Regions from separate parts of the Pseudoflavonifractor sp. BSD2780061688st1 E11 genome, predicted to be linked through region 1. Evidence: riboswitches for the same ligand, from Rfam matches in the RefSeq annotation. Region 1 holds a riboswitch; the other holds the start of a gene.

Region 1 (14,792 bases):
GGGGATCAGAATAAATACCCGACGGAAATCATTTCCGTCGGGATATTGATCGTTGAGAGGAAAAGTATGAAGGAAAAAGAATCATACTATTCTCTTGTACGCCCTAAATTTAATACTGTGCTGAATCCATACTGCATGGAGCTGACAGGACTCAGGCAGGTGGAAGTCGACCACGCGCCTGGATTCGGACGGGTTTTTCGTGAAGTGCTGGATCTGTATCGTAAATGGAACATCCGGCAGACCTTTGTCTTTGGAAGCGCGGATAAGCCGGTCTTTCTGGATAATCTGCTTCTGAATGAAGAGGAAGAGGAGCTGTACCGGATCGGTGAAGGAATGAGGGATATTTCGCTTCAGTTATTTTTTACTTTATTTGGAAAGGACGGGAGTCTTTCCCTGGAAAAGATGGGAAGAATCCTGAATGTCTCGGTGGATGGAGCACTTCACAATGCGCTGAACGATGCGAGGCTTCTTTATTTATGCTATCGCGCAGTGATAAAGGGTGAGATTCCGCAGGACAGGCTTTCCATGGCCAGGGAGGAGCTTTTGATACGTGAGGTCTATCAGAAAAGCCGAAAATTTGAAGAGCCGATGACCGGATATCCGGAGGAGAAAAAACAGGCAGCCTATGCATTGATCGAGGAGCTGATGAGTACGGTAAAGACGGACTCGCTTCGGGAGAAAGGAAAGGTTCTGGCGCTTTGCGATGACATTCTTCTGATGACGGGGGAGAAAGCACGCTATCAGAGAGAGTATTTTCACTGGATTTAAGAATGACAAAAAAGGAGAACGTATATGCTTCAGATCAAACACATACGAAAGGAGTACAGGACGGGGAAACTGGTGCAGAAAGCACTTGATGATGTTAGTCTGAATTTAAGAGACAATGAATTTGTCGCGATCCTCGGACCGAGCGGTTCCGGAAAAACGACACTTCTGAATATTGTCGGAGGGCTGGACCGTTATGACAGCGGAGACCTGATTATCAACGGGATATCGACAAAGAAGTATAAGGACAGAGACTGGGATTCCTACAGAAACCATACGATCGGATTCGTTTTTCAAAGCTACAATCTGATTCCACATCAGACGATTCTGGCAAATGTAGAGCTTGCACTTACGATTTCCGGAGTCGGGAAAGCTGAAAGGCGCGAGAGGGCTCAGAAGGCGCTGGAAGAGGTGGGACTGGGGGAACAGTCGCACAAAAAGCCGAACCAGCTTTCCGGAGGTCAGATGCAGAGGGTTGCGATTGCGCGTGCCCTTGTCAATGACCCGGATATCCTGCTGGCGGATGAGCCGACGGGGGCGCTGGACAGCGCGACGAGTGTCCAGGTAATGGATCTTTTAAGGGAAGTGGCCAAGGACCGGCTGGTTGTCATGGTCACCCATAACCCGGAGCTGGCAGAGGAGTACGCGACCCGGATCGTTAATCTGAAAGATGGCAGGATCCGGTCGGATTCCAATCCATATGAGGTGGATGAAACTGCAATGAAGCAGCCGGAGCATCAGAACATGGGAAAATCATCCATGTCACTTTTGACTGCATTATCCCTTAGTTTTAATAATCTGAGGACAAAAAAGGCGCGGACGCTTCTGACCTCCTTTGCGGGATCAATCGGAATTATTGGAATTGCATTGATTCTTGCGCTTTCTACAGGTGTCAATCAGTATATTCAGTCTGTGGAAGAGGATACACTTTCGGAGTATCCGCTCGAAATCCAGAGCACGGGGATTGATATGACCGCCATGCTCGGAGACGGAGGCGGGGAAGAGAAAGAGGCCGGCGACGTGGATGTGATCCAGATGGTCAGCAATATGTTTTCTACCATGGATTCCAATGATCTGGAATCCTTAAAAAAGTATCTGGAGAGCGGTGAGAGTGATATCAAAGACTATACCAATGCGGTGGAATACTCTTATTCTGTATTTCCGCAGATTTACCGTGAAGATGGAGATTCCATCCGGCAGGTGAATCCGGACCGCTCATTTGATGCACTTGGATTCGGATCAGCCTCCGGGTCCAACAGTATGATGTCCTCCATGATGAGTACGGACATGTTTTATGAAATGCCGGAAAATGAAAATCTCTATAAAGGGCAGTACGATGTAAAGGCCGGTCGATGGCCGGAGAATTATAATGAGTGTGTGGTTGTCCTGACGGCAAACGGGAATGTCAGTGACTTTATGCTTTATACACTCGGACTTCGGGATGCTGTGGAACTGGATGAGATGATCCGGCAGTTTATCAATGAAGAAGATATCGAAACACCGGAAAATATGGGAAGCTATTCCTATGAAGATTTTCTCGGTATTACCTTTAAACTGGTCAACAGTGCGGACTATTATACGTACGACAGTCAGTATGGTGTCTGGACAGACAAATCCGGCAATGAAACCTATATGAAAGATCTCGTGAAAAACGGGGAAGATCTCAAGGTAGTAGGTGTTGTCCAGCCTGCAGAAGATGCCAATGCAGTGGCACTTTCTTCCGGAATCGGCTACCCGTCTTCTTTGACCCGGCATGTAGCAGAAGAGGCGGAAGACAGTGAGATCGTAAAACAGCAGATTGCGAATCCAGACGTCAATGTCTTTACCGGGGAGGCGTTCGGTGAGACAGAAAGCCAGAACGGGCTGGATATGAACTCGTTATTTACCGTCAATACGGATGCACTGGAAAATGCTTTTCAGTTCAACAGCGATGCGCTCTCAGGCAGTCTGTCCGGAGCAGTGGATTTTTCCGACCTGTTCCAGATGGATGGAAACACTCTGGACCTTTCCAAAATGGTGGATCTTTCCGGAATCCAGATCGAGCTTCCGGATGCAGGCAGTCTGAATCTGAATGATCTGATGGGGAATCTGAACCTGACTGTTTCGACGGAAGGGATGACAAAACTGGCGGGAAATCTGATTTCCGGCTATCAGGACTACGCAAAAGAGCATCCGGAGGCAGATTATTCGGGGCTGAGCGAAGACTTTGCAGGATATTTGAAAAGTACGGACGCACAGAAGATTCTCAAAGAAAATATTCTGGAGATCATTGAATCAAACGGCGGCATCACCGCATCGGTTGAACAGATTCAGAACCTCTTCCGTGAAGTTTTAAGCGGTTTTATGGAGTATGCATCGGAGCATGGATATACGGATTCGGAGAGGTTTGATGAATATCTTCTGGAATACCTTCAGACACCGGCTGCGGCAGAGATCATCAACAGTTGGGGCAGCAGAATCTTTGATTCTGTACAGGATATTTCCATCACCACAGAGCAGCTTCAGAAGATTGCCCGGGAGATGGCAGCCGGATATCTGGATTACGCAGAAAAGAATCAGCTGCCGGATCTGACAAAGATGGATGACTATTTTGTCAGCTACCTGAATACAGATGCGGGGAAAGAAGCGCTTTCCTCCGGAATTTCGGAGATAGTTGATATGGAGAGCCTGCAGTCGCAGGTTGGTACGGCCCTTGAAACTTATATGAAAGAAGTGATGGGCGCGTATACAGGCGCAATTTCCAACGCACTGGAAACTCAGATCAGCTCTGCCATGAGCCAGGTGGTAAGCCAGATGAGCAGCGGAATGGAGACGGTGATGCAAAGAGCAATGAGTCGGGTGGGAACGAGCCTTCAGGAGGCCATGGGAGATGCCATGACCATCGATGCAGACGCCTTTGCCAATGCGTTTGAAATGAACATGAGTGAGGAGGAGCTCTCCGAGCTGATGATGTCCATGCAGTCTACGGGAGAGACTTCCTATGACAGTAATTTAAGAAATCTGGGATATGTGGATTTTGATGTCCCGGCAGGTATTGCCATTTATCCAAAGGATTTTGAGAGCAAAGAAGAAGTCGTAAAGATTCTGGACGGCTATAATAGTCAGATGGAGGCACAGGGAAAAGACGAGCAGGTGATCACCTACACAGATATGGTTGGTACTCTTATGTCTTCGGTTACGGATATTATCGATATTATCAGCTATGTACTGATCGCCTTTGTGGCCATTTCTCTGGTGGTTTCTTCCATCATGATCGGTGTCATTACCTACATCAGCGTGCTGGAGCGGAAAAAGGAAATCGGAATTCTCAGGGCCATTGGTGCCTCAAAGGGGAATATTTCCCAGGTGTTCAATGCGGAGACCTTTATCATCGGGCTTTGCGCCGGGCTCATTGGAATCGGGCTTACCCTTCTGCTTCTCATACCGGGAAATGCATTGATCCATCATCTTGCAGATACGAATGAGGTAAGCGCCGTGCTCCCTGTAGTGCCGGCACTGATTCTGATCGCGTTAAGTGTCGTGCTTACGCTGCTTGGCGGACTGATCCCTTCACGAAAGGCGGCAAAGAGCGATCCGGTGACAGCGCTTCGTACCGAATAATAATATATAAAATCTCATTAAAAGCAATGTAAAAGGCGGTTCAGACATGAGAAGATATAAGACAGAAAATAACTACCGTACAGGGACAGCAGCGTTTGTGCTTCTGTGCAGTCTTGCTTTGACGGCATGTCAGGGAGCACAGAATACAGGCGGCAATAGTCAGGAGGAATCCAGAAAAGAGTTTTTCGCCATGGATACCTATATGACCTTTACCGCTTACGGGGACAATGCCGGCGAAGCGCTGGAAAAGGCGGAGAAAGAGATTCATACACTGGAGTCCGAGTGGTCCGTCACGGATGAAAACAGCGAAATTTACGCGGTCAATCACAGTAATGGAAATGTGGTGACGCTCAGTGAGGATACAGCAGGTGTTGTCAGCTTTGCCCTGGAAATGGCAAAAGAGACCGATGGAGCACTGGAGCCTACCATTTATCCGGTGTTGACGGCCTGGGGATTTACGACCGATGAAAACCGGATTCCGGGAAGTGAGGAGATTCAGTCGCTTCTTGACCGTGTCGGCTACGAAAAAGTGGAGCTGAACGGGCAGGAAATCCGTCTGCCGGAAGGAATGGAGCTGGATCTGGGCGCTGTAGGAAAGGGTTATGCGGGAGATCTGACAGCAGAGATTGTGAAAGAGAGCGGAGTAACGTCGGCTCTTTTAAATATCGGCGGCAATATTCAGACCGTGGGCTCCAGACCGGATGGAAATGACTGGCGGCTTGCCATACGGAGTCCTTACGGAGACGGAGAGGTCGGCGTGCTTGAGGTATCGGACTGCGCCGTGGTGACCTCCGGAAATTATGAGAGGTATTTTACCGGAGAGGACGGAAAACGATACGGACATATCATTGATCCGAAGACCGGATATCCGGTGGATAACGGACTGGCTTCTGTGACGATTGTGACCGAGGAAGGAAAGACGGGAGATGCCCTTTCCACCTCCATGTTCGTAAAAGGACTGGAAGGTGCGCAGGAATACTGGAAATCTCATGAGGGATTTGACATGATTCTGATGACAGAAGATGGAGAAATCTATCTGACAGAAGGCATTGAGAACAATTTTACCTTGACTGACAGCTTCAGCAATATGGAGAAACATATTATCAGAAGATAGAGGAGGGAGCGGAAAAGACGCGTCTTTCTCCGGATTCCGATTTATAAGGATGGGAAGCCGTTTCTGCGTAATTATTGCATGTTCTGGAAGAAAGACCGGAGCAACTATTACATGGAAGAGTTTGCTGAGATTCTGCACTGGCTTTTAGAAAAAAGCATAGGGAGAATGTCCGGTGGGAACTGCGGTTGCAATTGACGCCAAAGTGTGCTAAATTGGGAACTGTAATATTTCCTGTTAGAATTGAATAACTTTATCAAGTGAAGAATTCCTTTGTCAAAGAGGATGAATTTTAAAAGGGAACGGAGTGGAAATCTCCGGCGATCCGGTCACTGTAAGCAAGGAGTCTGTCCCAATTTATGTCATTGCGGCAATGCCGTGAGAAGGCTGGGACAGGCAAGGAGAGGCAAGCCAGGAAACCTGCTTGATAGAGAAGATGAAGCTTCCGTGTAAAGCAGACATCTGAAAATATGGGCGGCGGTCTTTGCCTGTCCATATGTTTTTGTCGTGCCTGCTTATAAAAAGCAGGTTTTTTTGTTCTGCAAAACGAATCTTCCGGTAAGTAGGAATATGGATCTGACGGGTAAGCCAAAGATCCTGTAACAGGAAAGGAAAATATACCGAAAGAAAGAAGGAGAGAACATGAAACAGAACATGGTGAAAAAGGTACTGGCGTGTCTTCTGACAGCCACAATGACGGTAGGACTTTCCGCCTGTGGAGGCAGTGACGGAAACAACAGCGGGGATGCGGGCAGAATCAGCTCTGATCAGGTGAAAGAGGACAATCAGGCTGCAGATGACGGTTCGTCTGACAGCAAGGACACCACAGAGAGTACGAAAAAAACCGAATATCCGCTGACGATCACGACTTATGGCCGGGATGGCGCCGAGTACACGATGACTTATGAAAAGGCGCCGGAAAAGGTGGCAGCGGTTTACCAGGGATCGGTGGAGACGCTGCTTGCTCTTGGACTGGAGGACCGGATTGTAGCGACGGCAGGGCTTGATAATGAGGTGCCGGATGATCAGAAAGCCGCATTTTCCAAAACAGACTATCTGGACGAGTTTACACCGTCCAAAGAGACAATGACGATGCTGGAACCGGATATGATTTTTTCCTGGGTATCCCTGTTTGATGAGGATAACCTTGGAAGCCCGGATGAATGGATTCAAAAAGGAACAAATGTCTATATCAATACGAATACCGCGGTGAAAGAAGATTCTCTGGAAAATGAATATAACGATATCCTGAACATTGGAAAGATTTTTGATGTGCAGGACCGTGCAGAAGAGATCGTAAATCAAATGAAAGAGACCGTAGAACACGTAAAAACGCTGGCCGAAGAACAGGAAGAAAAGCCGTCTGTCATGGTGGTGGAGAGCATGAATGATACCTTTACCAATTATGGCGCGGCAAGCATTGCGGGGGACATGGTGACCCAGCTTGGTGCCAGCCTTGCAAATCCGGACGCATCCACGGTTGGAAAGGAAGACATTTTAGCGGCAGATCCGGATGTGATTTTTGTCGTCTACATGCCATATACCGGGGATGATCCGGAAACGGTGAAGCAGGAAAATCTGGATAAGATTCTGGAAGATGAAGCCTTTCAGAGTCTGAGCGCCGTGAAAAATGACCGGGTTGTTCCGATTATGTTAAGTGAGATGTACGCAAGTGCGACAAGGACGCAGGACGGGATTGAGACTATCGCCAGAGGCCTGTATCCGGATCTGGATCTGAACGAATAGAGGGAGCATGATGAAAAGAGGAGCGATGAAAACAAAGACATATGGAATTCTGATTCTTGGGCTGTCTGCGGCTCTTATACTGTCACTTTTTACGGCGGTACTGTTTGGAAATGCGGATTTGTCCTTTCAGGATGTGTACCGTGTGATCGGATATGAGGTCTTTCATACAAAGAGCCTGTCCGCCTACGGCCAGGGAGCTGTCCACGATGTAGTCTGGCAGATCCGTCTGCCGAGAGTGCTGATGGCGGCAGCAGTGGGGACAGGGCTTTCCGTGTGCGGCGTTGTCATGCAGGCAGTTGTCAAAAATCCCCTGGCAGACCCGTATGTCCTTGGCGTCTCCTCCGGGGCATACCTTGGGGCTGCGGCATCCATTCTGCTTGGGATCGGTTCCGTATTTGGAGATCAGGGCATGGGGATTATGGCCTTTTTCGGGGCGCTGGCAGCGTCCTTTGGTGTGCTTTTTATTTCCGGCATCGGAGGACGCACGAGCGCGGGGAAACTGATTCTGGCCGGAATGGCGGTCAGTACCGTCTGCTCCGCGTTTGCGAACTTCCTGATTTATATTTCCCAGAACCGGGAAGCAACGACTCAGATTTCCTACTGGAGCATGGGAAGTCTTGCCACGGCTGACTGGGACAATGTGCCGGTTGTTCTTCCGGTCATGATAGTCGCAACACTGATTTTCTGGACTCAATCCCGGAAGCTGAATCTGATGCTTTTGGGCGATGAGACAGCGGTGACACTTGGGACCGACCTCCACCGGGTGCGGATCGTGTATCTGATTCTTTCCTCCCTGATGGTGGGAACCGCAGTCTGTGCGGCAGGAATGATCGGGTTTGTCGGGCTGATCATTCCCCATGCAGTGCGGATGTGTCTGGGGACAGACCATAAAAGGCTCATCCCGGTCAGCGCATTGACCGGAGCGGTCTTTCTGATCTGGACCGACGTGGCCTGCAGGGTCATTCTGGACTATGTGGAATTGCCGATCGGAATTTTAGTCTCCCTGATCGGTGCACCATGCTTTATTTATCTGATGATAAGGAAATCCTATGGGTTTGGAGGTGGGGAAGCGTGAAAATCAATACGGAAGATCTCCATCTTTCCTACGGGGCGCAGGAGATTTTAAAGGGAATCAGCATCCAAAGTAAGGAGAAGGAATTTATCGGACTGATCGGGCCGAACGGAAGCGGAAAATCAACGCTTCTCAAGTGCATTTACCGGACTTTGAAACCGGATCAGGGTGCTGTCTATCTGGACAGAAAAGAGCTGAGTACGATCCGCGTCAAAGATTCCGCCAGAAAACTGGCAGTGGTAGCTCAGCATAACCATTATAATTTTGATTTCACCGTACAGGAAATCGTCATGATGGGGCGGTCTCCCCACAAAAAGGCACTGGAACGGGACAATGCCGGAGACCATGCCATTGTAAAAGAAGCATTGCAGGCTGTCGGCATGTCGGAATTTGCGGATAGAAGTTTCTCCACGCTTTCCGGAGGGGAACAGCAGCGGGTTATTCTCGCAAGAGCCCTTGCCCAGCAGACACCCTGCCTGATTCTGGATGAACCTACCAACCATCTGGACATTACCCACCAGCTTCAATTGATGCGGATTGTAAAGGAGCGGAATGTGACGGTGATCTCGGCCGTCCATGACCTGAATATTGCGGCCATGTTCTGCGACCGTATTTACGCGCTCAAAGACGGCAGGATCGCAGGAGAAGGGACACCGGAGAGTTTGCTGACACCGGAGTTTATCCGGGAAATTTACGATGTGGAGGCAGAAGTCGTCAAAGATAAAAAAGGACAGATCCATATTTTATTTGTAGAGTAGCAGAAAAGGGATTGTACACCGTTTACTGGTGTGCGATCCCTTTTTCAGTGGATGAACTCATATAGGTGTTGAAAAATTTTTGACTTGCTGTATAATAGAGGAAGAAAGTACGCAAGATAATACGCAAGTATATGGAGGTACTGTCATGGGAGTGTATAAACCGCCTTTTACAATAACAAATGAAATATTATCATATGTATCTTCGATTTCAGAAAAGATTGGACGAATTTCGGCAACCAGTAATTTAGAATCCAAACCACATTTGAGAAGAAACAATCGTATCAAGTCCATTCATTCTTCATTGAAGATTGAAGCGAATTCTCTTTCTTTGGGGCAGGTTAGAGATGTAATCAACGGAAAGACAGTGCTTGGTGAACAAAAGGAAATTCAGGAAGTAAAAAATGCCTATGCCGCATATGAAAAAATTTCCGAGATCAATCCATACAACATAAGAGATTTGAAAAAATTTCATGGCATAATGACCAAATATGTTGTAGAAGAATCAGGTGACTTCCGTCGAGGTGAAGAAGGTGTTTTTAATGGCGATCAGTGCATTTTTATGGCACCACCTTCACGATTTGTTCCCCAGTTAATGGATGAACTTTTTGATTGGATGAAAGAAGCACAAAATAGTGTTCATCCTCTTATTTTAAGCAGCGTATTTCATTATGAATTTGTCTTTATCCATCCGTTCTCTGATGGCAATGGTAGAATGGCAAGATTATGGCATACTGCGATCCTTTCCAAGTGGAAGCCGATATTTGAATTTATTCCAATTGAGAGTCAGATCGAAAAATTTCAAGAAGAATACTATGACGCGATTGCTAAATGCCATCTGGATGGTGCATCAACAATTTTCATTGAATTTATGTTGTCACAAATTGATAAAATTCTGGATGACATTTCCATTCAGATCAGTGAAGATAATGGGCAGCTTTCGGAATACATTAAGAAACTGCTTGATGTTATGGAATATGATATTCCTTATACAAGCAATTCACTTATGGAAAAACTGGGGTTGAAATCTAAGGAAGGTTTTCGAAGAAATTATTTACGGCCGGCAGTAGACATGAATCTTATCCGTATGACAATTCCAGATAAACCTAACAGCAGGAACCAAAGATATGTAAAGATATGATATATTTAGATACCACGCCCGGTTCAATATGAACCGGGCGCTTTTGAAACAATCATAATCTGGTCATATGTAAGAAAACAGACATTAGAAGTAAAATGCTTGCCTGTATACCGACAGAGGAACTTTTGAAGCTGGATATCCTTCAGCCGGAAAAGATCAAAGACACGTATCAATTCCATTTCTCCCGGCATTATCGTGACGCGTTGGCAATAGATGAGTTTAACGGTCCACGTGGAGATTTCTATAAAAATATGTTCGCTAAATGCCCGGCAGGCCGCCCGGGAACTGCCGATGAGGTGGCCAATGTGGCGGAACTGCTGATGAGTGAAAAGGGGACCTTCATCACTGGAGCGGATATACTCATTGACGGAGGCGCGACCGCATCGTATTTTTACGGGCCGCTGAAGCCGGAAGCAAAGTTTCTGGTTATATATACCTATTCAGATTAAGTATTTGATCTTGCAAAACCGGAGTTTTATACTGTAAGAAGAGGTGGAGAGCCTGAAATTCACATAGAAACAGGAGGCAGAAACGATGACAGAAACAATGAATTTTCACAAGACAGATTCAGAATTTATGGAACGGTGGGAAGCATTTGCATATAACGAGGTTGTAAACGAACCGGGACAGACACTGGATGAGACCACCAGATATCTTGCAGTCCTTGCTGCGCTGATCGGAAGCCAGTCCGTTGACGCATACCGGTATTATCTGCCAAAGGCAGTCGAAAGCGCCCTGACTCCGGCGATGGTAAAAGAAGTCGTTTATCAGGCAGTAGATTATCTTGGTTTTGGAAGAGTGTTTCCATTCTTTGCAGCAACCAATGAAGTGTTTGAAGCAAACGGAATCCCGAATCCGGAGGAGAACCGTGGAACGACTACGATGGAAGACCGTCTGGAAAAAGGAGCTGCCGCCCAGGCTGAGATCTTCGGACCGCAGATGCTGGAAGCATGGAAAGCCGGACACATCAACCGCTGGCTTGCGTCTAACTGTTTTGGAGATATTTATACAAGAAAAGGACTGGATCTCAGGCAGAGAGAACTGATTACCTTCTGCTTTCTGGCGGCACAGGGAGGCTGTGAGCCGCAGCTGACGTCCCATGCAATCGGAAATATGAATCTTGGAAATGACAAAGAATTTCTTGTACGGGTTGTCTCTCAGATTCTTCCGTACATCGGATATCCGAGAAGCCTGAATGCAAACCGCTGTATCGAAAACGCAGCGACGCAGATGGCGTAATCGTCAGGAACCCAATAGATTAAGATATGGCAAACGGACCGAAGAGAGCAGATCTCCACGGTCCGTTTTGTTATAGAACTTAAGGGAACATCGATGATTATATGGATATTGAGAAGATTTATCAACAAGACCGGTTAGGTTTGACTAGCCTGAAAATGTGTTGCTATGCTTATAGAGTATCCTTATGATAATTCAGTAAAAAAGGAAGTGATGGCGCATGAAGCAGCATAGATTCTGGGCATGGGCTGCCGTGTTCTGTTTCATAATGGTATTCTATACCGGATACAAGCATAAGTAATTCAAACATCAAAAAAATTTATAGCAGGAGGTAAAACATATGTTTAGTGATTCATTGATGAAGAAAATCGGATTATTCGCAGGAGGAGTCCTTTTCGGGACGGCAGGGGTAAAGATTTTATCCAGTAAAGATGCAAAGAAAGTATATACAACGTGTACGGCGGCTGCATTGCGCGCAAAGGACTGCGTGATGAAAACGGTAACGAATGTTCAGGAAAACGCAGAGGATATTCTTGCAGAAGCACAGCAGATCAATGAGGAAAGAGCCGCAGTGGAAGAAGCGGCAGTCCAGGAGGCGGAAGAAGACGGTGCGGCCTCTTCTGACAATGGAAAGATGTAACCGCTCATGAAATATATTATCAAGCATGAGATCAAGGGCCGCCTCCGGATTCACATCGTTCAGAAGAAAATGACATGTGAGGAGGCGGATACTCTTTTCTGGTATCTGGACAGGCAGAAAAATATAACAGATGTCAAAGTGTATGAACGCACCTCAGACGCTGTCATCTGCTATACAGGAGACCGTGGTGAACTGATCCGGATGTTGAAGGAATTCCGGTACGAAAAGGTAAACGTACCGGAAAACATGATCCGGAATTCCGGGAGATCCTTGAATGCGTCATATAAAGAAAAGCTGATTGCAAAAATGCTGCTGCACTACGGATGCCGGCTTCTGGTTCCGGGACCGCTCCGGGCGGTGGTTGTGACGGCCAGGTCTTTAAAATATCTTGCAGCCGGGCTGCACTGCATCCGAAAAAGAAAGATAGAAGTCCCACTTCTGGATGCAGCGGCAATCGGCGTCTCTGTCCTGCGCCGGGACTTTAATACTGCAGGATCTGTGATGTTTCTTCTCGGAGTCGGAGAGCTTTTGGAAGAGTGGACCCATAAGAAATCAGTTGGCGATCTGGCGCGGAGCATGTCTTTGAATGTTAAGAAAGTCTGGCTGAAACGCGACGGACAGGAAATTCTTGTAAAGGCCGACAAGATCCGGAAAGGTGACATAGTGACCGTACATATGGGAAATGTCATTCCTTTTGACGGGGAAGTATCCGGCGGGGAAGGGATGGTAAACCAGGTTTCTCTTACGGGAGAGGCCATGCCGGTACGCAGAGTACAGGGACAGTCCGTCTATGCGGGTACAGTAGTTGAGGAAGGGGAACTTGATGTTCTGGTAAAAGCGGTATCAGGTTCCACCAGATTTGAAAAGATCGTGGCAATGATCGAAGATTCTGAAAAGCTGAAATCTTCTATGGAGAGCAGAGCAGAACATCTTGCCGACAGGCTCGTACCGTATACCCTGCTTGGAACCGCGGGGGTATGGCTTTTGACCCGGAATGTAACCAAAGCCTTATCCGTGCTCATGGTGGATTTTTCCTGTGCACTGAAACTGGCCATGCCTCTCACCGTACTTTCAGCAATCCGGGAGGCAGGCGGATACGGGATCACCGTGAAAGGCGGAAAATTCCTTGAGGCGGCCGCGGAAGCTGACACGGTGGTCTTTGATAAAACAGGCACGCTCACAAAGGCGAAACCAACGGTGAAAGAAGTGGTTCCGTTTGGTGATGTGCCGGAAGAAGAATGCCTGCGGATTGCAGCGTGCCTGGAGGAGCATTTCCCTCATTCCATGGCAAAAGCCGTAGTGGATGCTGCAAAGAAACGGAATCTTGCCCACGAGGAAATGCACTCCAAAGTAGAATATATTGTTGCCCATGGGATCTCTTCCCATATTAACGGGAAAAAAGTGGTAATCGGCAGCAGCCATTTTGTATTTGACGATGAAGCATGTCAAGTCCGTCCGGAATACCGGGACAGATTCGAATCACTGCCGGACGAATATTCTCATCTGTATCTTGCCATTGAACAGGAACTGACGGCAGTGATATGTATTGAAGATCCGCTGAGAAAAGAGGCAGGGGATATGATTCGGGCATTGAGAACGGCAGGAATAAAGAAAACCGTTATGATGACCGGCGACAGTGAGAAGACCGCAGCATCAGTCGCCCGAAGGGTCGGCGTAGATGAATATTATGCGGAAGTGCTCCCGGAAGAAAAAGCGGGGTTTGTGGAGAAAGAGAAGGCGCAGGGGCATAAGGTAATCATGATCGGGGACGGAATCAATGACTCTCCGGCCCTGTCAGCGGCGGATGTAGGTGTCGCTATCAGCGATGGTGCAGAACTCGCAAGGGAAATTGCCGACATAACCATTGCGGCGGAAGACCTTCGGGAACTGGTTACACTGAAACATCTTGCAAACAGAATGATGAATCGGGTCGTAAAAAACTATCATCAGATCATCGGTATCAATGCAGGACTGATCCTTCTTGGCGTTGCAGGCATGATTCAGCCAACGTCATCAGCTCTTTTTCATAACACATCGACTTTACTGATCAGTCTCAGGAGCATGAGAAATCTGCTGACTGATGAAAAGAAATAAAAATCATTCAAAGAGGGAGATTCACGTTGTGTGCGGAATCTCCCTCTTTCTGTTAACAGTATTCTTTTATACCATGTCAAATATAAAACAACATGAATAATTGTTGATTTTTCAATTCGGTTAGTCTATACTAATTTAAGGAAAGAAAAATATGACAGAATAATGATAATCAGCAGTGTATGGAGGAGTAGATATGGCTAACATATTAGTGCAGGTTCCAACGTTTTACGGGCAGAAAGCGGGATAGTATCTTGAACAGAAAAGATGAGATTATTGAGAGACTGAAAGAAAACGGATGCCGTATTACTAGACAGAGGAAGATACTGATTGACATTATTCTGGAAAATGACTGTGCAAGCTGCAAGGAAATCTTTTATAAGGCTTCGAGGGAAGACAACAGGATCGGAGTAGCGACTGTCTACCGTATGATCAATGCGTTGGAAGAGATCGGGGCGATCAACAGAAAAAATATGTACAAAGTGGAATGTGCAGAAGATCTTACAGATGAAGAGGGATGCGAGATTATTCTGGAGGACAGTACTGTGTTCCGGATGCCAAAAGAAAAGCTGGATCAGATTGTCCGGGATGGAGTCAGAAAATGTGGTTATCTTGGCAAGGGAAAGAAAATATCA
Region 2 (14,792 bases), on a different contig from region 1:
GAACGCAGCCGCAAGTCCGTCTGATTTTGCTCCCTTTCCTACCGTCACGGAAAGACCGCTCAATGTTCTGGACAGAACCATGGCGCAGGCCATCCCCGGAAGGACTTTCTCATCTGCCGCCGACCAGAGGGCCAGACTCCAGAGTAGATATATGGCCGCACTCATCACCGCAAAAGCTCCGGTGTGCGGGTCTTTGAGAATCGCAAGCTTTTTCTCCCGTTCCCCGTAGGAATGCCTTGCATCCGAAGTATCCATAAAACCGTCCATATGAATTCCGCCCGTCACCAGAAGCGGAAGGATCGTCAGAAACACAGCCGGAAACAAGGCCGGAAGTTTCCCCGCATCCCGAAGGCCAAACAGCACAAGTCCGGTTCCCCACGTCAGTGCTCCGGCCACGGCTCCTACCAGAGGGAAGAAGCAGAAGGCATACTGCATGGACGGTTTCGTCCACTGGACTTTTGGCATGGGGATTTTGGAATACATGGAAAAGGCAATGATAAAGGATCGAATCCATTTCATGATGTGTACTCCTTATACTGTTCTACCTGAATGTCATCGAAGGAACTCATCTCCTCGTAAACCATCATGGCCATATCCAGAAGCGGGAAGAGGGCGCAGGCTCCGGTTCCTTCTCCAAGAGCCATGCCAAGATCCAGTACGGCTTCCATTCCAAGCTCCTCCAGAATCCGGTTGTGGGCCGGTTCTTTCGACCTGTGGGAAGCAAACAGATATTCTTTTACCTTCGGTTCTATCCGCACCGCAGCAAGGGCAGCCACCGAGGAGATAAATCCATCCAGCACCGCCGGAACCTGGTATCTGGCACATCCTAAGAAAACTCCGGTCAGTCCCGCAATATCCAGCCCTCCAACCTTTGCCAGAATGTCCACCGGATCCGACGGGTCCGGATTTCTCTTTGCCAGTCCTTCTGTGATAACTTCCTTTTTCCGGATCAGGCCTTCATCGGAAAGCCCGGCTCCCCGTCCTGTCATTACCTCAGCCGCCTCCCCGGTAAGGGCACAGGCCACGGCGCTGCTGGTCGTCGTATTGCCGATTCCCATCTCCCCGGTAGCAAGGATCTCATACCCCTGCGCTTTCCGCTCTTTTACGATCTTCATTCCGGTCAGAATGGCACGGACGACCTCCTCCCTTGTCATGGCCGGCTCTTCCAGAAAATCCTTCGTCCCGCAGGATATCTTGTATTCTGCTTTCGTAAGTCCCTCCACGTCCGTCAGAATTCCAATATCGTAAGGCAGAATGTCTGCACCTGCCACCTTTGCCATTTTACAGACACTGGTCTGCCCTGTCAGAAAATTTCCCGCTACCACAGCGGTCACCTCAGCTCCGGTCTGGGAGACGCCTTCCTTTACAATCCCATTGTCCGCACAGAGCACCACAATCCCCTTTTTCTGTAAAGATGGATGAAGCCTCCCCTGAATTCCCGCGATCCTTGCAATCATCGTCTCCAGCGCCCCCATTCCATGAAGAGGCTTTGCAAGATGGTTCCACCGGGTAAGAGACGCTTTTCTTACCTCCTCATCCGGCAGTCTGATCTGTTTGATCTCATTTTCCCATATTGTCTCCGGCATTTCCTTTCTCTCTCCTTTCCAGACAGCATCCGACAAAGCGTTTGGCAAATGCCGGATTGGAGTCATAGCTGATATGTGCAAATCCCGCAAAGACCTGCTGCTTTTCTTCCATACACTCCCATGACCGCTGCCCATCCGGCTTCACAGCCAGACAGCGGTCTCCGTTTTCGGTACAGTCCCAGTAATGAAACTCATGGCCACGGATCGTCTCACCCCGTTTCAAAAACAAAAGCTCCTCTTTTGGCTCCAGAGTCAGATATCCAAATCGTCCTAATGTATGCGTCCGGTACCCTCTTCCTTTTAAAAATCCGGTCATCGGGTAAATCATTCCGTCTTCGCCTTCCAGCTCCTCTTTCAGATAGAGAAACCCGCCGCATTCTGCAAGGCATGGAAGTCCTCCTTTCAGGCTCTGAAGCACCGATTCCCGCATGGACACATTTTCAGACAGCTCCTTTGCGTAGAGTTCCGGGTATCCCCCTGCCAGAATCAGGCCGTCGATGCCATCCGGCAGAACCGCATCATGAAGCGGAGAAAACGGTACAATCTCGCAGCCCAGTTGCCGCAGCAGTTCCAGATTATCTTTATAGTAAAAGCAGAACGCCTCATCCTTTGCCGCGGCAATCCGGAGTTTCGACTTTTCCGTCCCTTCTTCTTCCCCTGCTTCTTGTTCTCCCGTTTCCAGATCCGGCGCTTCTTCTGCAATCTGTAACAGCAGCTCCAGATCCAGCGTCTCCTCTGCCTGTTCCGCAAGCAGGTCCAGTTTTTCCTGCAGTGCCTCCACTTCCTCCGGAAGAATCAGCCCCAGATGTCTGCTTTTTAATTCCGCATCCGCCATCTTCGGGAGATATCCTGCCAGCCTGACCGCATGGCCGTTTTCCCGCAGCCACTGCTCCAGTACCGGCGCAAGCTTTTCATAGGTACGTCCGGTGATCCCGTTCAAAATGACCGCCCGGATCTGCCCCGCCGTTTCGTATTCCAGATAGCCTTTCAGAAGTGCCAGCACCGAGTGTCCCATTCCCCGGCAGGGAACGACCAGAGCTACCGGCATCTGAAGAACTGCCGCAATCTCGCTCGTACTCCCCTTCGGGCTTTCCAGACTCATTCCGTCATAATATCCCATGACTCCTTCCGCCACTACCAGATCCGCACCCCTGCTGTGCCGTGCCAGAAGCTGCTTTTGCATCCCGGGCTCATGGAAGAAAAGATCCAGATTTTCAGAAGGAATGCCGAGAACCTTCTCATGGAAAAGCGGGTCAATATAGTCCGGGCCGCACTTGCATGCCGCCAGGGCAAGGCCCCGCTTCTGATATGCCCGCAGCAGCCCGCAGACAATGCTCGTCTTCCCGCATCCGCTTCCGGTTCCGGCAATCAGAAGCCGTCCTGTCTTCTTTGTATCACTCATGGTCCGCTTCCTTTCTTCCCTGAAACACAGCCATCCACACCGGATTCTGGGCTGTCATCAGATGGTAGGCTCCCATCTTCCGGCTGCCTGATGCCTGAATCTGCATCACCTCGGCTGTCTCCCACCGGCTGTCCTGCAAAAGTTCCGTCATCTCCCGGATCGTTTCCATGCTGACCGCAGTCAGCACAATCCGGACCGATGAATTTTTCGACAGACAGGTTTCCACAATCTCTTTCAGCCTGCTTCCGCTTCCACCGATAAACACATGGGTCGGCGCAGGAAGATCCGAAAGCGCCTCCGGTGCGTTTCCCTCTACAATCTCCACCTGATCGGTCCGCCATTTCCGCTTATTTTCCTGAATAAGAGCAATTCCTTCCGGATTTCTCTCCACAGCATAGACCCGGATGGAGCCGTCCTGAAGCGCAGCCTCTACCGACACGCTTCCGGTTCCTGCCCCGATGTCATAGAGAACCGCATCTTTCTGAAGCTTCAGTGCGGCAACCGCCATGGCCCGGACTGCCGACTTGGTCATCGGCACTTTTCCCCGGATCAGCTCTTCATCTTCCAGATGCCGTCCAACAAACGTGTCGTAGTCCGGGTTGTGTACCCAGAGTACGGAAAGCCCGGAAAGCAGCTCCGACGTCAGTTCCCGGATCGTTCCGCGAAAGAAAACTTCTTCTTCATACGAAAGATCCCGTCCTGCTGCGGCTTCCAGATGATCCAGCCCGTACCAGGACATCTTTTCCAGAAACTGCTCTGCTGTCTCTTTGCCGCCAAGAAGCAGGAAGGTGTGTTCGTGGGTACAGATCTCATAAACCGCATTCTGTCCGGTTCCGTGAAGGCTGACCAATGCCGCCTTCTCCCACGGCACCTGACAGCGTGCTGCCATGCAGATCACTGATGAGATACCCGGCAGCACCCGGATCTCCCATCCACTTCCTTCCAATCGCTTTATAAGCTGTTTTGCGCCGCTGTAAAATCCAGGATCGCCGGAATATAAAACGGAGATTTCTTCTCCTTTTTCCTGCTCCAGAGTCGTCATGATCTCCTCCGGACGGTAAGATGTATAGCATCCTGCCTCTTTCTTCCGGATTGATTCTACGCTTTGCAGCATCCTTTCGGCACCGATCAGTACAGTGCTTTTCCGGATCTGCTCCCTGGCTTCCTGTGTCAGGCTTTTGTTTCCGTCTGTTCCGATTCCAATCAGATTAATCTTCTTTTTCATATCGATATCCTCTCGGCGTCACCATCGCCTCCCCGATCACTCTTGTCTGGGAATTGCCGATGAACACCGTGGTAAACATGTCTGTCCCGGTTTCTTTCAGTCTTCCAAGGGTTGTCACATGCTTTTCCTCCCCGTCTCTTGCGATCTGGCGCACATAGCCGCAGACCGTATCCGGGCTCTGATATTCCAGAAGAATCTCGCAGGCCCTCCGGAGATAATCTTTTCGTTTCCGGCTGGACGGATTGTAAAGGCAGATGGCAAAATCCCCTTTTGCCGCAGACCGCAGACGCTCTTCAATCTTCTCCCACGGCGTCAGAAGATCGCTCAGGGAAATGACCGCAAAATCATGGATGAGCGGAGCTCCCAGAACGGCCGCTCCCGCAGTGGCGGCGGTAATTCCCGGAACCACCTCGATCTCCACTTCCGAATATCCGCGTTCTTTCCGGATCTCATGCATCAGGCCTGCCATACCGTACACTCCGGCGTCCCCGCTGCAGATCATGGCTGTTGTCCGCCCCTCCCGGGCTTCCCGGAGTGCCATCTCACAGCGCTCCACTTCCTTTGTCATCGGCGTAGTCAGAAATGTCTTCCCCGGAAACTGCTCTTTTACCAGATCCACATAGACGGTGTATCCGATGATCACCTCACAGGATTCCATCGCCCGCACAGCCCGGATCGTCATTTCCTCATAAGCGCCCGGCCCGATTCCTATGACATATACTTTCTTTTTCATTCTTCCGTCTCCCCGTCTTTCTTCGTTCCATCCCGGAACATGGTGGTAAATTCCGGATCATACAGTTTCGACCGCTCATATCCGGTTTTCTTTCCGCCTTCCAGTACTTCTCCCACTACAATCAGCGCAGTCTTCGTCACATGGTTCGCTTTGGCGGTTTCAGCCAGCGTTTCCACAGTACACCGGTAGACCGCTTCTTCCGGCCAGCTTGCCTTATAGACGATGGCCGCAGGTGTATCGCCCGGATAGCCGCCCGCCATCAGTTCCCTGGAAAGCGGTTCCAGAAGTCCGGCGCTTAGGAAAAGCACCATAGTCGCCTGATGTGCCGCAAAGCTGCGGATCGATTCTTTCTCCGGCACCTTGGTCCGGCCTTCCATCCGTGTGATAATGACGGACTGGGAAATCTCAGGGAGGGTGTACTCCAGTTTAAGAGCTGCCGCCGCTCCGGAAAAGGAGCTGACTCCCGGACAGATTTCATAGGCAATTCCCCGTCTGTCCAGCTCATCCATCTGCTCTTTGATAGCTCCGTAGAGACTTGGATCTCCGGTGTGAAGCCGTACCGTCATCTTTTTGTCCTTTTCTGCTGCTTCAAGCACTTCCAGCACCTCTTCCAATGTCATATAGGCACTGTCATATACCTCACAAGTTTCCTTTCTGACCTGTAACAGTTCCGGATTGACCAGTGATCCGGCATAGATAATCACGTCCGCCTCTTTCAGCAGGCGTTCGCCACGCACGGTAATCAGGTCGCATGCTCCCGGCCCTGCTCCGACAAAATGTACCATCAGGATCCCTCCTTTATCACAATCAGCGAATAATAGCTGGATTTCTCCGGCACATCGTCCGGATTTTCATAAATCTTTTCATTTTCCATCCCGCAGTTTTCCACCATCCAGAACCGGTCGTTTGACGCCTTGACCGTCTCTTTGACATAAGGCATCTTTTTCCCTGTTTTCATCAGAATTTTCGTTCCGGAAAGCTTCAGCCCCTCTTCAATTCCATAGGAGGCCGGCAGGATATGAATCTCCTCTTTATTTTCCGCAAGCCCCAGGTTCAGGGCCGCTGCCGCCGCGCAAAACGACGGAATTCCCGGTATGATCACCGCCTGGTACCCGTCTTTTTGCACCCGTTTATGAATATACAGGTAGGTCGAATAAATGGACGGATCTCCAAGGGTCAGAAACGCAATGTTCATTCCTTCGTCCAGATATTCCTCCACCTTCTTTGCTCCCGCATCGTGGATGCGTTTCAGTTCTTCTTTTTCTTTCATCATCGGCATCGGAAGGCAGAGCACCGGCTTTTTACGAATCTCCGGCACTTCCGGCAGCACAATCTGATATGCCGCACATCGATCGAGATACGGCATCCCTTCCTCCCAGATACACGGCTCCTTCAGTGTACTGTCAGACACCGGAACCGCGATCATATCACAGGACCGGATCAATCGGACCGCCTTCAGCGTCAGAAGCTCTGCCTCTCCCGGTCCTGTCCCTGTTCCATATAAGATTCCACTCATTCTTTTTGTCCTTTCCGTTCCTCTTTGATCTGTTCGAGAAGATCCATGGCACCCTCCGTCTTCCCAAGAATTCCCCATTCTTTGGAAAAGGTCAGAAGTTCCACCTGGACTTCTCCTCTCGTCCTCTGATTGATATGCCAGGAGATACGCTCCATGATCCGGGACATCACGGCTTTCTGGATGCCGGCCCTCGTCAGAACGGCAAGCATCTCATCTGTCGTGACGCTCTCCTCAATCTCAGGCACCAGCCCGATCAGCTTTTCGGCGCGCCCCGGGTCTTCCTTTAAAGCCCCGGCCGCAAGATGGGAAAGCGCCGCAAGAAACACCTCCGCACGCGCGTCCGCTATCCTCGAGTGGGTATTCATGACACCTGCCGCAAGCTTGGCAAACTTTCCGATGTGCCCCACAAGAAGAACTCTCGGAAATCCAAGCACCACTGCCATATCCAGCGCCTCGCCCACATAGTTGCTGCATTTGACCGCCCGGTCCGGGGAAAAGGAAAGCTCATCTTTCAGAAAATCACTTCCGTAATTTCCCGGCACAAGACAGAGCGTCTGAATTCCTTCCTGTTTTTGTACTTTCATTTCCAGAAGGATGGTTTCCGTCAGAGCCTGCTCACTCATGGGTTCTACAATCCCCGTTGTTCCAAGGATGGAAAGACCGCCCACAATCCCAAGTCTTGGATTGAATGTCTTTTTGGCAAGTGCTTCCCCCTCCGGCGCAGAAATGGTCACTTTCAGCGTCCCGCAAAAACCGGCTTCCCCGGCTGCCTGCCGGACTGCTTCCGTAATCATACTCCTTGGCACCTTGTTGATGGCGGGTGCTCCTACCGGCTGCTCCAGCCCCGACTTTGTCACCCGGCCGATACCCTCCCCGCCTTCCAGCACAATCCGCACCGGCTCCGAATCTGGTTCCTGCCGTTTATCGGACTCTTTCTTTACTTCGGCAAAGACGAGCATTCCGTGGGTAATATCCGGATCATCTCCTGCATCTTTCCGGATCGCGCATGACACCACATCGGAATGACGCACGATCTCCTCCACTTCCAGAAGCAAGGTCTCTCCTGCCGGGACAGTGATGCGGACTTCCCGGATTTCCTCTCCGGAAAACAGCATGATTGCCGCCGCCTTTGCCGCTGCCGCCGCGCAGGTTCCCGTCGTATATCCTCTTTTCAGTTCTTTTTGTCCCTTGATGACTGTCTGCTTTTCCATCTTTATCCTTTCGGACACTCCTTTGCTTCCCTGGCATGACGCACAAACATCTGCCGGATGCCCGGAATCTCTCCGAGACCTTTTAAGACGGTGCGCACTTCATATCCTTCTCTTGTCAGAATCGATTTCCAGGAATCCGCATCCTCCCCTGCCATATCGTTTTTGGCATGGTCTCCCGCCACAATCATAAACGGCATCAGAAGAATCTTTTCGGCCTGCTGCTCTTTCAGCTTTTTCAGTACTTCCTCCATCTCCGGGAAGCCTTCTACCGTGCCGACTACCACGTTTCGGTATCCTTTCGCCCAGAAGGTATAATCGAGGGCCGGATAGGCCGCATTGGTATGGTGCTCTGTCCCGTGGCCCATGAGCACTAATGTTTCTTCCTCTTTGAGTCCGGCATCCTCCATAATCAGGTGTACCGCCTCCTCATAATCTTCCATCGTGGCAAGAAGCGGTGCTCCGATACGGATCGTTTCAAACCGTTCCCGGTACGGCTCGATCTGCTCTGTCATCTTTTCGTATTCAAATCCGTGGATGATATGGGTCGGCTGTATGAGAAGATCCTCAATTCCGTCCCGCGCCATCTGCTCCATGGCTTCCTCCACGTTGCAGATTTCCATCTGAAACTCCGATTTCAGTTTCTTCAAGATCATTCCGCTTGTAAACGCCCGGTACAGCGTCCGGTCCGGGAATGCCTCCGCAAGCGCCTTCTCTACTGCTCCGATCGTCTTTTCCATTGTATCCAGGTGGCTCGTTCCAAAGCTCACCGTCAAAACTGCTTTTTTCATATTTGTCCTCCCATATGGGCCTGACATCGACGACTGACACCAAAAAAGGATATGGAAAAACAGACAGTTCTTTCCTCTGCCTCTTTTCCCATATCCGTTTCTATTTCCCTTTGACGTCCTCTTTGATTCTCGTACTTGTCATAATCCCGTAACCTTTCCGAAGCATCTAAAAGCAGGTATTCTGACTTAAGGATCCGCGCTTTTCTCTCCCTTCCCATGCATCCGCACAGTGGCCTTTTCTTAAGAAAGCTCCCCTCATACAGCAACGGGCATTGTTCCGGATTCTCACCGGATTCCCTTTTACTCCTTCTAACATAAGGTACTTTTAAATGATTTCTCTGTTTGATTCCTGTTTATGATACCATTGGCCAAGACGGCTGTCAACCGATGCGGTTTTTCTGGATTAGCCAAAATGCATTTCTATTGTACGAACATTTGTGTATAATACATAAAAAAATAGTTACGAATTCTTTTTCTTTCTTTTTCCAAGGATGAACCTGCGGATTCCCAGCATACAGCCTCCTCCCAGTACGGTAAGTCCCGCAAAATTCCACTTTTGCTCCCTCTCAATCTCTTTTTGAGACGAAACATAGGTTACCCCCTCACGGGGGAGTTCCTCCGCAGAGATTTGACCGTTACGGCTACAGTAAACTACATATCTCTGAAAATTGTATGTGTACGGATGACAGGTAATCAGAGTCAGCATGTCCTCACCTTCCTTGATTTTCACTGCGTCAATGTCATCCGGAGTAATGACAATACACTTCACCACCTGATATTCCAGTGTTTCCCACAAATTAGTCAGTATCACTTTGTCTCCGGGCTGCAACAATTCGATATCCCGAAACATCGGAATGCCTTTCCATCCCCGGTGGGCAGCTATTACACAGTTGCTGTTTGTTCCTCCTATAGGCATACTGGTCTGTCCCAAAACTGCAGCTCCCTTGTCAAGATTCTCATCTGACGCTCCCAGATACAGCGGCAGTTCCAGATCCATGGCTTCAATGGATAAATAGCCGACCGCATCCCCGGACGTATCATAATCCGACAGCCGGAAAACCGGCTGCTGAAAGTTCCATGCATCCGTCAGTCCGCTCTGCCCGTCCCGGAAAATTTTTTCATTGTATGCTTTCATGTCCTCATAAAGCTGAATGTATTCTCTCTCTGTACTTTCTTCCGGTTCCCGGTTGTTTTGTTTCTTACTCTTAATCTCTTCTACCTCTTTCCTGCTGCTAAATTTCGATCGCAGACTCTGGAAATGCGGAGTCAGAAGCAGTGCTGCACCGGAAAAAAATATCACCAGAATCAGCAATCTAAAGCCGGTCTTTCTCACGCTCCCGCCCCCCTATCTTTTCCTTCTCCTTCGTCCGGGCTTCTTCGCCCCTGTCCTCCTGCGCAAAATGGATCCCACTGCCACAACAGCCACCAGTATCATCCCCGCGGCAGCCGCTTTCAGGTATTGTTCCATCCAGCTGCCCTGTCTTACCGGCACCGCCCCCGTCTGTTCCGTTTCTTCCACATAAGGGATACGGGTTCCCCGTACCAGCAGGCGGTGTGTATTGATCCCGTATGGTGTACAGGTCACCAGCGTAACATGATCTTCCTGCGCATTAATCTGCAGATCCTCCGTCTCCTCCGGGAGCACTACCCGGATCTGATCCACCTGATAGGCCAGCACCTCCCCCAGTACATGAATATAGAAGACATCGCCATTTTCCAGCTGGTCCAGATCTGTAAACAGCTTCTTATTATTAAGTCCCGTATGCGCGGAAAGAACGCAATGCGTTCCTGTTCCTCCCACCGGAAGAGAACTTCCCTGCAGATGTCCCACCCCCTTTTTCAGCACTTCCTGTCCGGTGCCGTGATAAATCATCAACTCCACATCGATAGCCGGAATCCTCAGATAGGCCATTCCTCCTTCGTCATCTATGTTCAGAAGCCCTGCATAGGGCATGGCGGAAGGATCCAGCTGATTCTTGTCAAAAGGATCTGTAAGCAGAACGCCTCCCTGCAAAAGTCCCCGATTGTAATCCTGACACTCCTGCAGTTCTGCAGTCTGGTCATCCGAAGTCATTTCTTCTGAAATAATACTATTATAGTGCTTCATGATTTCTTCCTGTTCCTTTTCATAGAGCAGGTTGCTGACAACCGGGTATGCCAGCAGAGAGAGCCCCGCCAGAAAAACCAATACCGTCAAAATAGCCAGTAATTTCTGCTTCACATCCTTTTCCTCCATTTCCCAATTAACATTCAGATGCTTTTCCCCTGACTCCGGTGAAGTATGTGGAAAAACACCAAAACGAAGGATGGGCGGAAATCTCCGCCCAATCCCATACAAATCACTGTGTTCTTTTTTTAGCGAGAAGAGTTCTTTCTTCTGGAAACCACAAGCATTCCTCCTGCCGCCGCAATCAGAAGAATACCGCCCATTGTCAACGCCCACGTACCTGTGCCTCCGGTTTTCGGAAGGGTGAAGCCTTTCTGGTTGTAAAGCTCGAAAGCAACGCTTGCTATTGCCGTCTCTGTAGTGTTCGTATTGTTTACAAAGGACACCGTAAGTTTATTACTTCCCAGTTTGACACTTGTCTTATCCTTGTCGAGCAGCATTGCGTTCGGGTCAGCCTGTGCTTCAAGATCGATGGTGACGTCCTCGTCAATCAGGTTATAGCCGTCTGCAGTATTAGTCTCCTTCAGGATGTAGGTCTCGTCATCATCCAGACCCACAACCGTCAGTTTCCTGTTGGTCGTGTCAAGTTTGAGGTCTGTCACATTGCCAGTTCCATTGGAATCGGACACAAGGATGTAATTTCCGGCAGAGCCGGTAAAATAGAGAAGTTCCTCATCCTGCCCATTTACCCGGTACAGCTGGAATGTCACAGCACCAATCTCACCAGCTGAAACAGTAGCGTCACTGAAGGTCTTTGTCAGCTCGATGCCGTAGGTGTACACCTTGGTGGAATCGGTCAGAACACTCTCAGAACCATTGTTATTCCATTCCAGTTTGGCGTCATTGACATTAATCTTCACTGCGTCAGTGGTAAGCCTTGCACTGTAGGTAACAGTGACTGTCTCGCCCTCATATGCCTCGAGAGTAGACGGTTCAAAAGTGAGGGTGAAGGAACTCTCGTTATTGGCATAGCCGTCCGAATTCAGTGTCGCAAGGAGAGTCTGTCCAATATAAAACTTATTACTGTCATCATCCGTTCCCCGTGTAATAGTGGCACCATTGATAGCAATTTCAACGCTGGCAGAATCAAACTCCTGCTTTTCCAGCGTATCACTCATAGTAAACTCGGTGAGATTGTCGTAGTCGGTCAGCGTAGGAACCTTTGCTGTCAGCCGATAGTCAAGCACATCCCCTGTCTCTGCAGTAAGCTCATCAAGCCATTGGTCTGCATCCTTCTCGCTTATCTTCTTTTCAAAAGGCAGATCCTCCGCCTTAAGGTTCATTTGAGCCGGGATATCACCTGTCGTGGCGATCATCACACCCTGCTTGAGGCTTAAGCCACTCGGAACGCTCTTAAAGTCGATGGCGTAGTAGCCTTCGTCAAGATCACTGATAGTCATAGTTCCCCGTGTTCCAACGCTTGCGCCAGCTGTAGCTGTAAGAGAAGTAGTTATGTTATTCTTTTCAATATACTTCTCAATCCAGGAATAGAACACACCTGCATTACTTCCGCCTGCACCGCTATCTCCAGCGATACGGCTCACCAGGTCAGCCTCACCGTATGTCTTATCAAGCGCCTTGGCGTCATCACCGGAGAAGGTGATGTACTCACCGGAAGCAGGCTGGGTCGTACCGGCAGAAAGATCAGTGCCGTCAAACTGCAGGTACACGGTGCCGCCAGTTCCAAATATTTCATCGATTGAACTGTTTCCGTCAGTTGTGTCGATGTTGAAAAATGCATCGAAGCCGGTAGTTACGGAATAAAGTTTCTTAGCAGGATCTGTCTCTGTGTCATTTACCTGGTCCAGCACCAGATACGCATTTGCCTGTGTACCCGCCCAGTCTTTACTGCTATCCGACCATGTCGGTTCTGTAATCGTGATACTCGCACTTCCATCCGCAGCAAGCGCTGTTGCAGGCACCAGTCCGACCACAAGCGTCAGTGCAGCCAACGTTCCTGTGAGCCGAGATAAGAATCTGTTACTTTTTCTCATAAGGTTTTCTCCTTCCTTTTCTTGTCTTTCATAAGAACTTATTTATATAAAAGCATAAATACGCTTTTATATCATTGATTTACCGCCTTCTGCGTCTGCGGCGCCGGGCCCGTGTGCTTACGGACTTTCCTTTGATTCCTTTCAGTTTCCACAAAACAACTGCAGCCGTCAGGAGTACCACTCCTGCTGCCAGATACCATCCGATACCGGAAAGACCGGTAGTCGGCAGGATCATCTTTTTATGGTTAGTCACCGTAAACAAAAGATGATATACTGAATTTCCGCCATCTTTGGTCGGTACTGTAATTTTCGTCTGCTCATTCTCTCCCACGATCAGATATCCGTCCTCATCGGTTTGAGGTGCGCTATATCCGTCTGGAACTGTAGCTTCCACCAAGTAGTACGTCCCATTGACAAGAAGATTTGTGAACTCTGCAACTTCCTCATAATTCGTAAGGGTGCCCTGCTCATATTTCTCCTGTTCTTCAGTGCTCAGGCTGCGGTAGTAGAAGTAACTCTTCGTGCCGGAGCTGTCAGTATGAACCGGATAGATTTTGCCATCCGTATCCGTAAAAATCATATGCTCAAGGTCAAATCCCTGAGCTCCTTCCGCTATCGTCTGCCGTATTCTCGGCACTGTGGGAACCGGACTTCCGACTTTCGTTTTGCCGCCTGTTCCATCATCCTTATAGAGCTGGAACGCCGCGCCTTTCAGCGGATCTCCCGCACCGTCCCGCTTGGTCACAGCAATGGAACCGGGATAATATGTATTGACAAACGAAACTGTTGTCGTTGTGCCTCCGAGTGTACCTGATGCGTCTCCGTCTGCCGGCGTGGTCTGATCAAAGCCGTCATCCGGAACATCTGTCTCACTTACTGTATAACTCCATCCATTGACGAGTCCGTCGATATAGAGTTTCTCATCGGGCTTGAGTTTAAAAGTGGCAGTGCCATTAGCGAAATTTAATGAAGATATTCCACTTTCTACAGATGTTTCAGATCCATTTCCAGCATCAACTACATGCCTTGTGGTAAATGTACCCGAAACCGGGTTATTCTTAGTATCTTTCAGTGTCACAGTAAAAGAGAATTCCTGATCTGCAAATTGTCCAGCGTCAATTCCTTCTGGAACTTTAATATCCTTTTCTACTGCAAGTGAAGCCGTTTTTACCGCAAGACGTCCGTTATTGCCCAGATGGATTTGTGCGTTTTCACTGTTCATATGCGCATAATAGTAAAGCTGCGCAGTAGAAGTATTATTGGTTGTCTTTTCTGCATGTTTGGAATCAGCATGAGGCGCATTCATTACGCCTGCTTTCACGCAATACTGACCATTTATTTGTTCGGTCGTCCCCTTGATTCCGGTAACCGAACGGGTTTCGGTTACACTTTCATCGCCGCTGTAATACTGTACCTGATAATAGTAAGTCTTGCCGTCATCAGGAGTCGGCTGTTCCACTACCGGATCCGTACAAGATTTGTCTTTGTACAGCGGAATACTCTCCTGAACATAGAAATACGGGTTGTTCTTCGCAGGTGTAAACTCAACGTATGCGTTGCCCGCTGTCTCCTGATCCTCGCACTTTATATCACCCGTATATTTGTTGCTGTAAAAATACAGACCGTCCGTTCCGGTATTTGCCTGCTTGTACGCATCGTCAATCTTTGAAAGATCCACTGTTCCGTCAGAGTTCTTTACGCCCTCCTGCACTCCTACCGTATAGCAGAGACGCACAGGATAGGCATTATTGGTTGTGTGACTTTTCACATTCCCGGATGACTCCAGCTCCACCGTGTTCACCCTCAGCGGAATTGCTGAAGCAGGTATCTTTACTGTAAGTGTCTGGGTCATTTTTCCGGTGTTATCCGTATTCGATGTAACCGTAATAACAATATCACCCGCATTCTGCTGACCGTAAACCGGACTGTCAATCTGACCGCTGAAGGTATAGGTAGTGGTATTTCCGTTTGTACTTTCAGTATGATTTGTAAAATTCGTACCGGAGAAGATCAGGTTTTTTACATCCTTGACCTCCATATAATCGCCGATCTCATCAGTATATGTAATGTAGCCGCTCTGGTCGATGGCATCAGGGTTGACATTTGTCGGCACCTGAGGGGTGGACATTGTGATGTCGCTGACAATATTTTCAAAAACTTCTGTAACTTG

What was found. Region 1 has a riboswitch for cobalamin ahead of FGQ85_RS10965 (ABC transporter substrate-binding protein). Riboswitches for the same ligand answer to the same signal wherever they lie in the genome.
Region 2: linked by a shared signal. The riboswitch ahead of FGQ85_RS02280 (sirohydrochlorin cobaltochelatase) and the one ahead of FGQ85_RS10965 (ABC transporter substrate-binding protein) in region 1 are both predicted to bind cobalamin.

Annotation. Positions count from the first base shown of each region.
Region 1 covers NZ_SPHM01000022.1:30,333-45,124, reverse strand. The annotation lists gene FGQ85_RS10980 (3'-5' exonuclease) at 1-768, shown strand, start outside; gene FGQ85_RS10975 (ABC transporter ATP-binding protein/permease) at 793-4,365, shown strand; gene FGQ85_RS10970 (FAD:protein FMN transferase) at 4,412-5,479, shown strand; cobalamin riboswitch at 5,718-5,919, shown strand; gene FGQ85_RS10965 (ABC transporter substrate-binding protein) at 6,119-7,222, shown strand; gene FGQ85_RS10960 (iron ABC transporter permease) at 7,248-8,297, shown strand; gene FGQ85_RS10955 (ABC transporter ATP-binding protein) at 8,294-9,052, shown strand; gene FGQ85_RS10950 (Fic family protein) at 9,198-10,190, shown strand; partial or broken gene FGQ85_RS10945 (SDR family oxidoreductase) at 10,283-10,639, shown strand; gene FGQ85_RS10940 (carboxymuconolactone decarboxylase family protein) at 10,725-11,429, shown strand; gene FGQ85_RS10935 (DUF6110 family protein) at 11,767-12,066, shown strand; gene FGQ85_RS10930 (heavy metal translocating P-type ATPase) at 12,073-14,160, shown strand; gene FGQ85_RS10925 (transcriptional repressor) at 14,412-14,792, shown strand, end outside.
Region 2 covers NZ_SPHM01000003.1:87,783-102,574, forward strand. The annotation lists gene FGQ85_RS02245 (adenosylcobinamide-GDP ribazoletransferase) at 1-519, opposite strand, end outside; gene cobT (nicotinate-nucleotide--dimethylbenzimidazole phosphoribosyltransferase) at 516-1,586, opposite strand; gene FGQ85_RS18675 (cobyrinate a,c-diamide synthase) at 1,561-2,988, opposite strand; gene cbiE (precorrin-6y C5,15-methyltransferase (decarboxylating) subunit CbiE) at 2,981-4,213, opposite strand; gene cobJ (precorrin-3B C(17)-methyltransferase) at 4,197-4,946, opposite strand; gene cobM (precorrin-4 C(11)-methyltransferase) at 4,943-5,731, opposite strand; gene cobI (precorrin-2 C(20)-methyltransferase) at 5,731-6,462, opposite strand; gene cbiD (cobalt-precorrin-5B (C(1))-methyltransferase CbiD) at 6,459-7,673, opposite strand; gene FGQ85_RS02280 (sirohydrochlorin cobaltochelatase) at 7,676-8,461, opposite strand; cobalamin riboswitch at 8,615-8,803, opposite strand; gene FGQ85_RS02285 (class C sortase) at 8,922-9,794, opposite strand; gene FGQ85_RS02290 (class C sortase) at 9,807-10,682, opposite strand; gene FGQ85_RS02295 (isopeptide-forming domain-containing fimbrial protein) at 10,817-12,622, opposite strand; gene FGQ85_RS02300 (SpaA isopeptide-forming pilin-related protein) at 12,702-14,792, opposite strand, start outside.